DNA from 3 places in the Streptomyces griseus subsp. griseus genome. Region 3 is predicted to be linked to each of the others. Evidence: riboswitches for the same ligand, from Rfam matches in the RefSeq annotation. Region 3 holds a riboswitch; each other region holds the start of a gene.

Region 1 (3,088 bases), 3.7 Mb from region 3:
CGCGCTGCCGACGCTGAAGATGCCGGCCGTCACCGACTTCGCCACCAGCGGCTCGGGGCCGGTCTTCGCCGGTTCCATGTTCCCCTTCGTCTTCATCACCATCGCCTGCGGCGCGCTCTCCGGCTTCCACTCCCTGGTCTCCTCCGGCACCACGCCGAAGATGGTCCAGAAGGAGACGCAGATCCGGGTGATCGGCTACGGCGCCATGCTGGTCGAGTCGTTCGTCGCGATCATGGCGATGATCGCGGCCTGCATCATCGACCCGGGCCTCTACTTCGCCATCAACGCGCCCGTCGGTGTGATCGGCGACAGCGTCCAGTCCGCCTCCCAGGCCGTGGCCAACTTCGGCTTCACCATCACGCCGGACGCCCTGGCCCAGGCCGCCAAGGACGTCGAGGAGGCGAGCCTGCTCTCCCGGACCGGCGGCGCGCCCACGTTCGCGCTCGGCATGTCGGAGATCTTCTCCGCCGTGATCGGCGGGACCGCGATGAAGGCGTTCTGGTACCACTTCGCCATCATGTTCGAGGCGCTCTTCATCCTCACCACCGTGGACGCCGGCACCCGCGTCGGGCGCTTCATGCTCCAGGACATGCTGGGCAACGCCTACAAGCCGTTCCGCGAGGTCTCCTGGAAGCCGGGCGTCTGGTTCGCCAGCGCGGTCGTGGTGGGCGGCTGGGGCTACTTCCTCTGGGTCGGCGTGCACGACCCGCTGGGCGGCATCAACCAGCTCTTCCCGCTCTTCGGCATCGCCAACCAGCTGCTGGCCGCCGTCGCGCTGGCCGTCTGCACCGTCCTGCTGATCAAGTCCGGCCGCCTGAAGTGGGCGTGGGTCACCGCGGTGCCGCTCGCCTGGGACGTGGCCGTCACCCTCACCGCGAGCTGGCAGAAGATCTTCTCCTCCGACGTGAAGGTCGGCTTCTTCGCCCAGCGCGACAAGTACCAGGCGGGCATCGACGCGGGCGAGGTGCTGCCGCCGGCCAAGAACATGGACGACATGCAGACCGTCGTCACCAACTCCACCGTCGACGGGGTGCTGTGCGCGCTCTTCGCGCTCCTCATCATCGTGGTGCTGGTGGATGCCGGGCGGGTCTGCTTCAACGCCATCCGCGACCCGGAGAGCGTCAGGCTCCACGAGACGCCGTTCGTCCAGTCCAAGTTCGTCGCCCCGGCCTCGCTCATCGCCACCAAGGAGGAGAAGGCCGAACTGGCCGCCGCCGGTGTCGGCCCCGAGGGCGGCATCCGCAAGGAAGCGGCGGGAACGGGGAGCCGGACATGACCCTCGCGGACGTACGACGGGTGGCCGGACGGATCCGCTGGTACGTCCGTGAGCTGACCGGCGAGTCGACGTACGACCGCTATGTGGCGCACGCGAGGGCTCACGATCCGGACACGCCGGTGATGGACCGCCGGGCCTTCGAGCGGAGCCGCACGGACGCCCGTGAGGCGGACCCCCGCGAGGGCTTCCGCTGCTGCTGACCGCCACCGGCCGATCGGGGCCGCCGCACCCCTCCCAGGGGCGCGGCGGCCCCTTTTCGCGCCCTCCAAGAGGGCCTCTGCGCGCCGCCGATACGGAGAAAGCCGGGCGAAGAAGCCAGACCGCCATACCGACATCTGTTCACGCCGACACAACATGTGGGGGCTTCCTCATCGAGCGCCCCCCACATGTATGCTCGACCTCGCTGTCGCCGCAGGGGAATCCGGTGCGAATCCGGAACTGTCCCGCAACGGTGTGATCAGTGTGCTTTTGCACACCCGAAGTCCGAAGACCTGTCGACAGTGCGTCCGGCTCGACCGAACCGGACGCCAGACGTCCGGGCCTCGCGGATGGGCCGGTGGACGCCGTAGCAGTGCTGCCCTGGAGGGCATCGTGCTGCCCGGTTTCCCCGCTCGCCGCCGGCCCCCAGCCGAGCGAGGGAAAGCCCAGTGACCATCGCGCCCGCCGATCCGGTTTCAGCCACCGAATCCGCTGCCTCCACCACGTCCGGCGACGGCACGAACGACGGACCCGGGACCGCCCTGCTGCGGACCCTGACCGACCTCACCGTCGATCTGCCCGACACCGACCCCGGACGGGTCGCCGCCTCCGCGCTGCGCGGGCGCAACGCCCGCTCCGACGAGGCCGAGCTGCGCTCGCTGGCCACCGAGGCGGCGGCGGGGCTGATCTCCGAGGACCCGGCGTACTCCCAGCTCGCCGCCCGGCTGCTGACCCGTACGATCGCCGACGAGGCCGCGGGCCAGGGCGCGACGCACTTCTCCGCCTCGGTCGCGGTGGGTCACCGCGAGGGCCTGATCGCGGACCGCACCGCCGCGTTCGTGGCGCTGCACGCGGACGCGCTGGACGAACTCGTCGACCAGGCGCTGGCCGACGGCGCCGACGACCGCTTCGGCTACTTCGGCCTCCGCACGCTGCACAGCCGCTACCTGCTGCGCCACCCGCTCACCCGTCAGGTCATCGAGACCCCGCAGCACTTCATGCTGCGCGTGGCCGCGGGGCTGGCCGAGGACGAGTCGGTGCGCGCGCTGGACGAGGTCGCCGCGCTCTACCGACTGATGAGCCGGCTGGACTACCTCCCCTCCTCCCCCACGCTCTTCAACTCCGGCACCCGGCACCCGCAGATGTCCTCGTGCTACCTGCTGGACTCGCCCAAGGACGAGCTGGACTCGATCTACGACCGCTACCACCAGGTGGCGCGCCTCTCGAAGCACGCGGGCGGCATCGGTCTGTCGTACTCCCGTATCCGCGCCCGGGGTTCGCTGATCCGGGGCACCAACGGGCACTCCAACGGCATCGTGCCGTTCCTCAAGACGCTGGACGCCTCGGTGGCGGCGGTGAACCAGGGCGGCCGCCGCAAGGGCGCCGCGGCGGTGTACCTGGAGACCTGGCACGCGGACATCGAGGAGTTCCTGGAGCTCCGCGACAACACCGGTGAGGACCAGCGGCGTACGCACAACCTGAACCTGGCGCACTGGATCCCGGACGAGTTCATGCGCCGCGTCGACGCGGACACCGACTGGTCGCTGTTCTCCCCCGCCGAGGTGCCCGAGCTGGTCGACCTGTGGGGCGACGAGTTCGACGCGGCCTACCGCG
Region 2 (3,088 bases), 5.0 Mb from region 3:
ATGGGTGAAGCTCGCGTGGCCGTCCAGCATCACCACGATGTCGCCGTCGTCGTCCGGGAACCCTCCGGCGAGCCGCCTGCCGGGGGTGATGTGGATGGGGCGGCCGACCTGGTTCAGGGAGGTGCGGTGGCGGGCGGCGAGCGCGGAGACGCTGCTGATCCCGGGGATCACCGCATGGCCGAATTCGACCGTTCCACGGGCCCGGATGTCCTCCAGGATCGCGAGGGTGCTGTCGTACAGGGAAGGGTCTCCCCAGACCAGGAAGGCCCCGGTCTCCCCCGGTGCCAGCTCCTCGATGATCAGGCGCTCGCAGATGTCGGCGCGGCGGTGGCGCCAGTCGTGCACCGCCGAGGTGTAGCGGCCCCGGTCGTCCTGGGTGCGGTCCCGCCAGGGGTCCTCGGCCTCGACGACCCGGTAGGGGCCGGTGAGGTGCTCGGCCAGGATGTCCCGCCGCAGCCGGGTCAGGGACTCCTTCTCCCGGCCCTTGCCGAGCACGAAGAAGACCTGCGCCCTGCGCATCGCCTTCACCGCGGCGAGGGTCAGGTGGTCGGGGTCGCCGGCTCCCATGCCGATGACGAGGATGTGCCGTGGTGCGTCGCTCATGTCGGCCGATCATGCCAGCAGCGGGGCGCGCGATCGCGCCGGGCCCGAGGGTGGCCGGGGCGAGGCGGGGTGGACTTACTAGGACGTCCAACTATATGTTCGTGAGCAGCGGGGTGGTCGGCGTGCAGCCGGGCACCCTCAAGGGTGTGTCCGGCTGTACGCCGGCCACGCTCAAGGCCCGTGGTGTCAGGGAAGCCGGTGCGATTCCGGCGCGGTCCCGCCACTGTGACCGGGGAGTGCGTCCTCGCGGGAAACGCCACTGACGGCGAAGCAGCCGTCGGGAAGGCATGAGGGCGGGCGCTGATCCGGGAGTCAGGATACCGGCCGCGGGATGTTCCGTGTTTCCACGAGGATGGAGCAGACACGCATGGCACCGGTCCGCACCCACGGCCCCGCAGGCCCGTCCCGGCGAGCGGTTCTCCCCGCTTCCCCCTGACGGCCCCAGCCCTTCGCGTCCCCCGACGGCGAGCCCCCTCACGCCCGCGCGCACCCGGCCCGAGCGCCGCGTGCGGTGGGGCCCGTGCGCCATCCCCGGATCTCTCCTGACGATCTCACCGACGAGAGCAGGTTTCCATGGTCCGCGAACTCACCCATTTCATCGGCGGCAAGCACACGCCCGGCACCTCGGGCACGTACGGCGATGTCCACGACCCCAACACCGGCCGGGTCCAGGCCCGGGTGCCGCTGGCCGGCCGGTCCGAGACCGAGGCGGCCATCGCCGACGCGGCCGAGGCGCAGATCGATTGGGCCGAGTGGAACCCGCAGCGCCGGGCCCGTGTCCTGCTGCGCTTCCTCCAGCTGGTCGAGAAGGAGAAGGACTCCCTGGCCCGGCTGCTCTCCTCCGAGCACGGCAAGACCGTCGCCGACGCGCACGGCGACATCGCGCGCGGCCTGGACGTGGTGGAGTTCGCCGCCGGTGTCCCGCACCTGCTGAAGGGCGAGTTCAGCGACAACGCGGGCGCCGGGATCGACGTCCACTCGCTACGCCGGCCGCTCGGTGTGGTCGCGGGCATCACCCCGTTCAACTTCCCGGCGATGATCCCGCTCTGGAAGGCCGCACCGGCTCTGGCCTGCGGAAACGCCTTCATCCTCAAGCCGTCCGAACGGGACCCCTCGGTACCGCTGCGGCTGGCGGAACTGTTCCTTGAGGCAGGGCTTCCGCCCGGTGTCCTGAACGTCGTCAACGGCGGCAAGGAGGCCGTGGACACCCTGCTGGAGGACCCGCGCGTCAAGGCGCTCGGCTTCGTCGGCTCCACACCGATCGCCGCGCACATCTACGCCACGGCCGCCGCCCACGGCAAGCGGGCGCAGTGCTTCGGCGGGGCGAAGAACCACATGATCGTGATGCCGGACGCCGACCTGGACCAGGCGGTGGACGCCCTGATCGGCGCCGGGTACGGATCGGCGGGCGAGCGGTGCATGGCGATCTCGGTGGCCGTGCCGGTCGGTGAGGAGACCGCCGACGCACTGGTGGCCAAGCTCACCGAGCGGATCGCGGAGCTGCGGATCGGCCGCTCGGACGACCCGGACGCAGACTTCGGCCCGCTGGTGGGCCGGGACGCGGTGGACCGGGTGCGGGGCTATGTCGACCTCGGCATCGAGGAGGGCGCCGAACTCGTCGTCGACGGAAGGGACTTCGCCTTGGAGGGTCATGAGGACGGCTTCTTCGCCGGCGCTTCCCTCTTCGACCGGGTCACCCCGGACATGCGGATCTACCAGGAGGAGATCTTCGGCCCTGTCGTCTCCGTGGTCCGCGCCGCCGACTACGAGGAGGCCTTGCGCCTCCCTTCGGAGCATCCGTACGGCAACGGCGTCGCCCTCTTCACCCGCGACGGCGACATCGCCCGCGACTTCACCCGCCGGGTGGACACGGGCATGGTCGGCGTCAATGTGCCGATCCCCGTGCCGGTGGCGTACCACACGTTCGGCGGCTGGAAGCGGTCCGGCTTCGGCGACCTCAACCAGCACGGGCCGGACGCCATCCGCTTCTACACCCGTACGAAGACCGTCACTTCGCGCTGGCCCGCCTCCGGGATCCGGGACGGCGCGAGCTTCACGATTCCGACCATGGGATGACCGCCGTGACCACCCTGCTCAGCGACGACCAGCTCGCGGTCGTCGAGACGACACTCGACTTCGCCCAGGAACACCTGGCCCCGCACGCCGTGGCCTGGGACCAGGACAAGCACTTCCCCGTCGACGTTCTGCGGAAGGCGGCGGGCCTCGGCCTCGGAGGTGTGTACGTACGGGAGGACCTCGGCGGCTCCGAACTGTCCCGCTCCGACGGGGTCCTCGTCTTCGAGGCCCTCGCCACCGGCTGCCCGTCCGTCGCGGGCTATCTCTCCATCCACAACATGGTCGCCTGGATGGTCGACCGGTACGGCACCGAGGCCCAGCGCGGCCGGTACCTGCCCGAGCTGTGCACCATGGAGCAGCTGGGCAGTTACTGCCTGACCGAACCGGGCGCGGGCTCCGACGCGGCCGC
Region 3 (3,088 bases):
TGGGCATCATCACCCTGGCCCTGGTCACCGGCGGCGTCCTCGCCCCCGGCTCCAACCCGCCGATGTGGGTCATCGTCTCTGCCGGTGTCGCCATCGCGCTCGGCACCTACCTCGGCGGCTGGCGCATCATCCGCACCATGGGCAAGGGCCTCACCGATCTCCGGCCGCCGCAGGGCTTCGCCGCCCAGACCAGCGCGGCCACGGTCATCCTGGCCTCCTCGCACCTCGGCTTCTCGCTCTCCACCACCCAGTCCTGCTCGGGTGCGGTGATGGGCGCGGGCCTCGGCCGCAAGGGCGGCGTGGTCCGCTGGTCCACCGCCACCCGGATGTTCGTCGCCTGGGGCCTGACGCTCCCGGCCGCGGGCCTGGTCGGCGCGGGCGCCGAGTTCCTCACCAAGCAGGGCCCGTGGGGCATCACCACCACCGCGATCCTGCTGGTCGGCGGCTCCTTCGCGATCTGGGTGGCCTCACGCCGCCAGCCGGTTGACCACACCAACGTCAACGACACCGAGGTCGCGGCGGACGAGCCCCAGGGTGTCGTCACCACCGCCATGGCCGCGGTCGCGCCGCCGCCCATCGGCGGTCCGGCCTCCGACCTCTCGACCACCATCCCGGCCCCGGCCTCGAAGCCCGACGACACGGCCCGCCCCGCGGCGACGGTGTAAGGACAGATCCGTATGAAAATCGACTGGGCAGCTCTCGCCTCCGTCTTCGGTGTCAGTCTCGTGGTCACCGTCGCGCTGGTCGGCGTCTTCACCCTGGGCATCGTCGCCCTCTCCAAGCTGTCGGCCCCGGCCGCCGGTGGCGCCTCCGGCGGTTCGGCCGCACTGGCGCGCACCGGCGCGTACGCCTGCTTCGCGGCGTGCGTGGCGGCGGTCGCGTACGGGATCTATCTGATCGTCGCCTGACGCGCCCCACCGCACTCCTTCGGGCCGGACACACCACCGTGTGTCCGGCCCGATGTGCGTCTGCGCACACTGGAGCTCCGCAGGTCAACAGCAAGTTGACGGCCGTTCTCGCAGCGTGGTGGACTGCCGGAGCCATTTACGGCGACAGAAGAGGAAGCCGGTGCGAATCCGGCGCGGTCCCGCCACTGTCACCGGGGAGCACTCCCCCACACCGGATGTCACGGCCCTCGCAACGCGGGCTGGAAGGCCGGGGGAACTGCGGATCCGGGAAGCCAGGAGACTCTTGTCGCCGGTCACGTCGAACCAGGGCGCGGACCCTGAGTGAGGACATAAGCCATGCCCGGCCGCCGTGCGCCGCATCCGCTGCCTCGTCCCGTACCTCTTCGTGCCGGAACGCCCCTGCCCCCGGCGGCCTGACGCGTGCGTGCCGATCGTGTCTTCGCGTACGGCGCCACCGCCGGGCTGATCGCCGACGCGGCTCTCGGCGACCCCCGGCGGGGCCACCCCGTCGCCGGTTTCGGCCGGGCCGCCGCGCGGGTGGAGTCCCTGCTGTGGGGTGACGACCGGGGCCGGGGCGCGCTGCACACCCTGCTGTGCGCCGGAGGCGCCGTGGGGGCCGCCGCGCTCGCCGCCCGTGCCGTCCGGGGACGCCCCGCGCTCGCCGTCGCGCTGACCGCCGCCACCACCTGGTCGGTCGTCGGCGGTACGTCGCTGGGCCGGGAGGCCCGTGCCATCGGGGGCGCGCTGGCCGCCGGGGACCTGGAGGTGGCCCGGGAGCGGCTGCCGCACCTGTGCGGGCGTGATCCGCACTCCCTGGACGGGCCGCAGATCGCCCGCGCCGTGGTGGAGTCGGTCGCGGAGAACACCTCGGACGCCGTCGTCGGCGCGCTGGTGTGGGGCGCGATCGGCGGGGTGCCGGGGCTCGTCGGCTTCCGGGCCGTGAACACCCTGGACGCGATGGTCGGCCACAAGTCGCCCCGCCACCGGCGTTACGGCTGGGCCTCGGCCCGACTGGACGATCTCGCGGGGTGGCCCGGGGCGCGGCTGACGGCCGCGCTGGCGGTCGTGGCGGGCGGGCGGCCCTCGGAGGCCGTACGCGCCTGGCGGGCGGACGCGGGGCGCCATCCGAGCCCGAACGCGGGTCCGGTGGAGGCCGCGTTCGCGGGGGCGCTCGGCGTACGGCTCGGCGGGACGCTGGCGTACGCGGGGCGCGTCGAACACCGGCCGGTCCTGAACGGCGCGTCCGGGCGGGACGTGCGGAGCACCGACATCGAACGCGCGGTGCGGCTGTCGCGCCGGGTGAGTGCGCTGGCCCTCGGCGTGTGCGTGGCGGGCCGGACAGTCGTGGGACGGAAGCGGGGACGGGCATGAGTGGCGGGCTGCTGGTCGCGGGGACCACATCGGACGCGGGCAAGAGCGTCGTCACGGCGGGCATCTGCCGCTGGCTGGTTCGCCGGGGCGTGAAGGTCGCGCCGTTCAAGGCGCAGAACATGTCCCTCAACTCCTTCGTCACCCGCGAGGGCGCCGAGATCGGCCGCGCCCAGGCCATGCAGGCGCAGGCCGCCCGGGTGGAGCCGACCGCGCTGATGAACCCGGTCCTGCTGAAGCCCGGCAGCGACCGGTCCAGCCAGGTCGTCCTGATGGGCAGGCCGGTCGGCGAGATGAGCGCCCGGGGCTACCACGGGGGCCGGCAGGAGGCGCTGCTCGGGACGGTCACCGACTGTCTGGAGCAGCTGCGGTCGGCGTACGACGCGGTGATCTGCGAGGGGGCGGGGTCCCCTGCGGAGATCAACCTGCGGCGCACCGACATCGTGAACATGGGGATCGCTCGGGCGGCCCGCTTCCCCGTGCTGGTGGTCGGGGACATCGACCGGGGCGGGGTCTTCGCCTCCTTCTTCGGGACGACGGCGCTGCTGAGCTCGGAGGACCAGGCGCTGGTCGCGGGGTACCTGGTGAACAAGTTCCGGGGTGATGTCTCACTGCTGGAGCCCGGGTTGGACATGCTGTACGGGCTGACCGGACGGCGGACGTACGGGGTGCTGCCGTTCACCCACGGGCTCGGTATCGACGAGGAGGACGGCCTGCGGGTCTCCTTGCGGGGTGCGGTACGGGAGTCGGTCGTGGCTCCCCCGCACGGCGAGGACGTGCTGCGGGTCGCGGTCTGCGCGGTGCCGTTGATG

The links. A riboswitch is a leader RNA that binds a small molecule or an ion and turns the genes downstream of it on or off. The one in region 3 is predicted to bind cobalamin.
Region 1: it holds a riboswitch for cobalamin, as region 3 does, so the genes downstream of both, D6270_RS23225 (ribonucleoside-diphosphate reductase subunit alpha) here and D6270_RS06430 (cobalamin biosynthesis protein) in region 3, are expected to answer to the same signal.
Region 2: it holds a riboswitch for cobalamin, as region 3 does, so the genes downstream of both, D6270_RS28670 (CoA-acylating methylmalonate-semialdehyde dehydrogenase) here and D6270_RS06430 (cobalamin biosynthesis protein) in region 3, are expected to answer to the same signal.

The regions. Positions count from the first base shown of each region.
Region 1 covers NZ_CP032543.1:5,115,959-5,119,046, reverse strand. Annotated here, with positions in the region: gene D6270_RS23235 (carbon starvation CstA family protein) at 1-1,276, shown strand, start outside; gene D6270_RS23230 (YbdD/YjiX family protein) at 1,273-1,476, shown strand; cobalamin riboswitch at 1,655-1,790, shown strand; gene D6270_RS23225 (ribonucleoside-diphosphate reductase subunit alpha) at 1,924-3,088, shown strand, end outside.
Region 2 covers NZ_CP032543.1:6,384,172-6,387,259, reverse strand. Annotated here, with positions in the region: gene cobF (precorrin-6A synthase (deacetylating)) at 1-603, opposite strand, end outside; cobalamin riboswitch at 768-947, shown strand; gene D6270_RS28670 (CoA-acylating methylmalonate-semialdehyde dehydrogenase) at 1,177-2,679, shown strand; gene D6270_RS28665 (acyl-CoA dehydrogenase family protein) at 2,676-3,088, shown strand, end outside.
Region 3 covers NZ_CP032543.1:1,380,674-1,383,761, forward strand. Annotated here, with positions in the region: gene D6270_RS06420 (inorganic phosphate transporter) at 1-665, shown strand, start outside; gene D6270_RS06425 (hypothetical protein) at 678-908, shown strand; cobalamin riboswitch at 1,057-1,191, shown strand; gene D6270_RS06430 (cobalamin biosynthesis protein) at 1,329-2,279, shown strand; gene D6270_RS06435 (cobyric acid synthase) at 2,276-3,088, shown strand, end outside.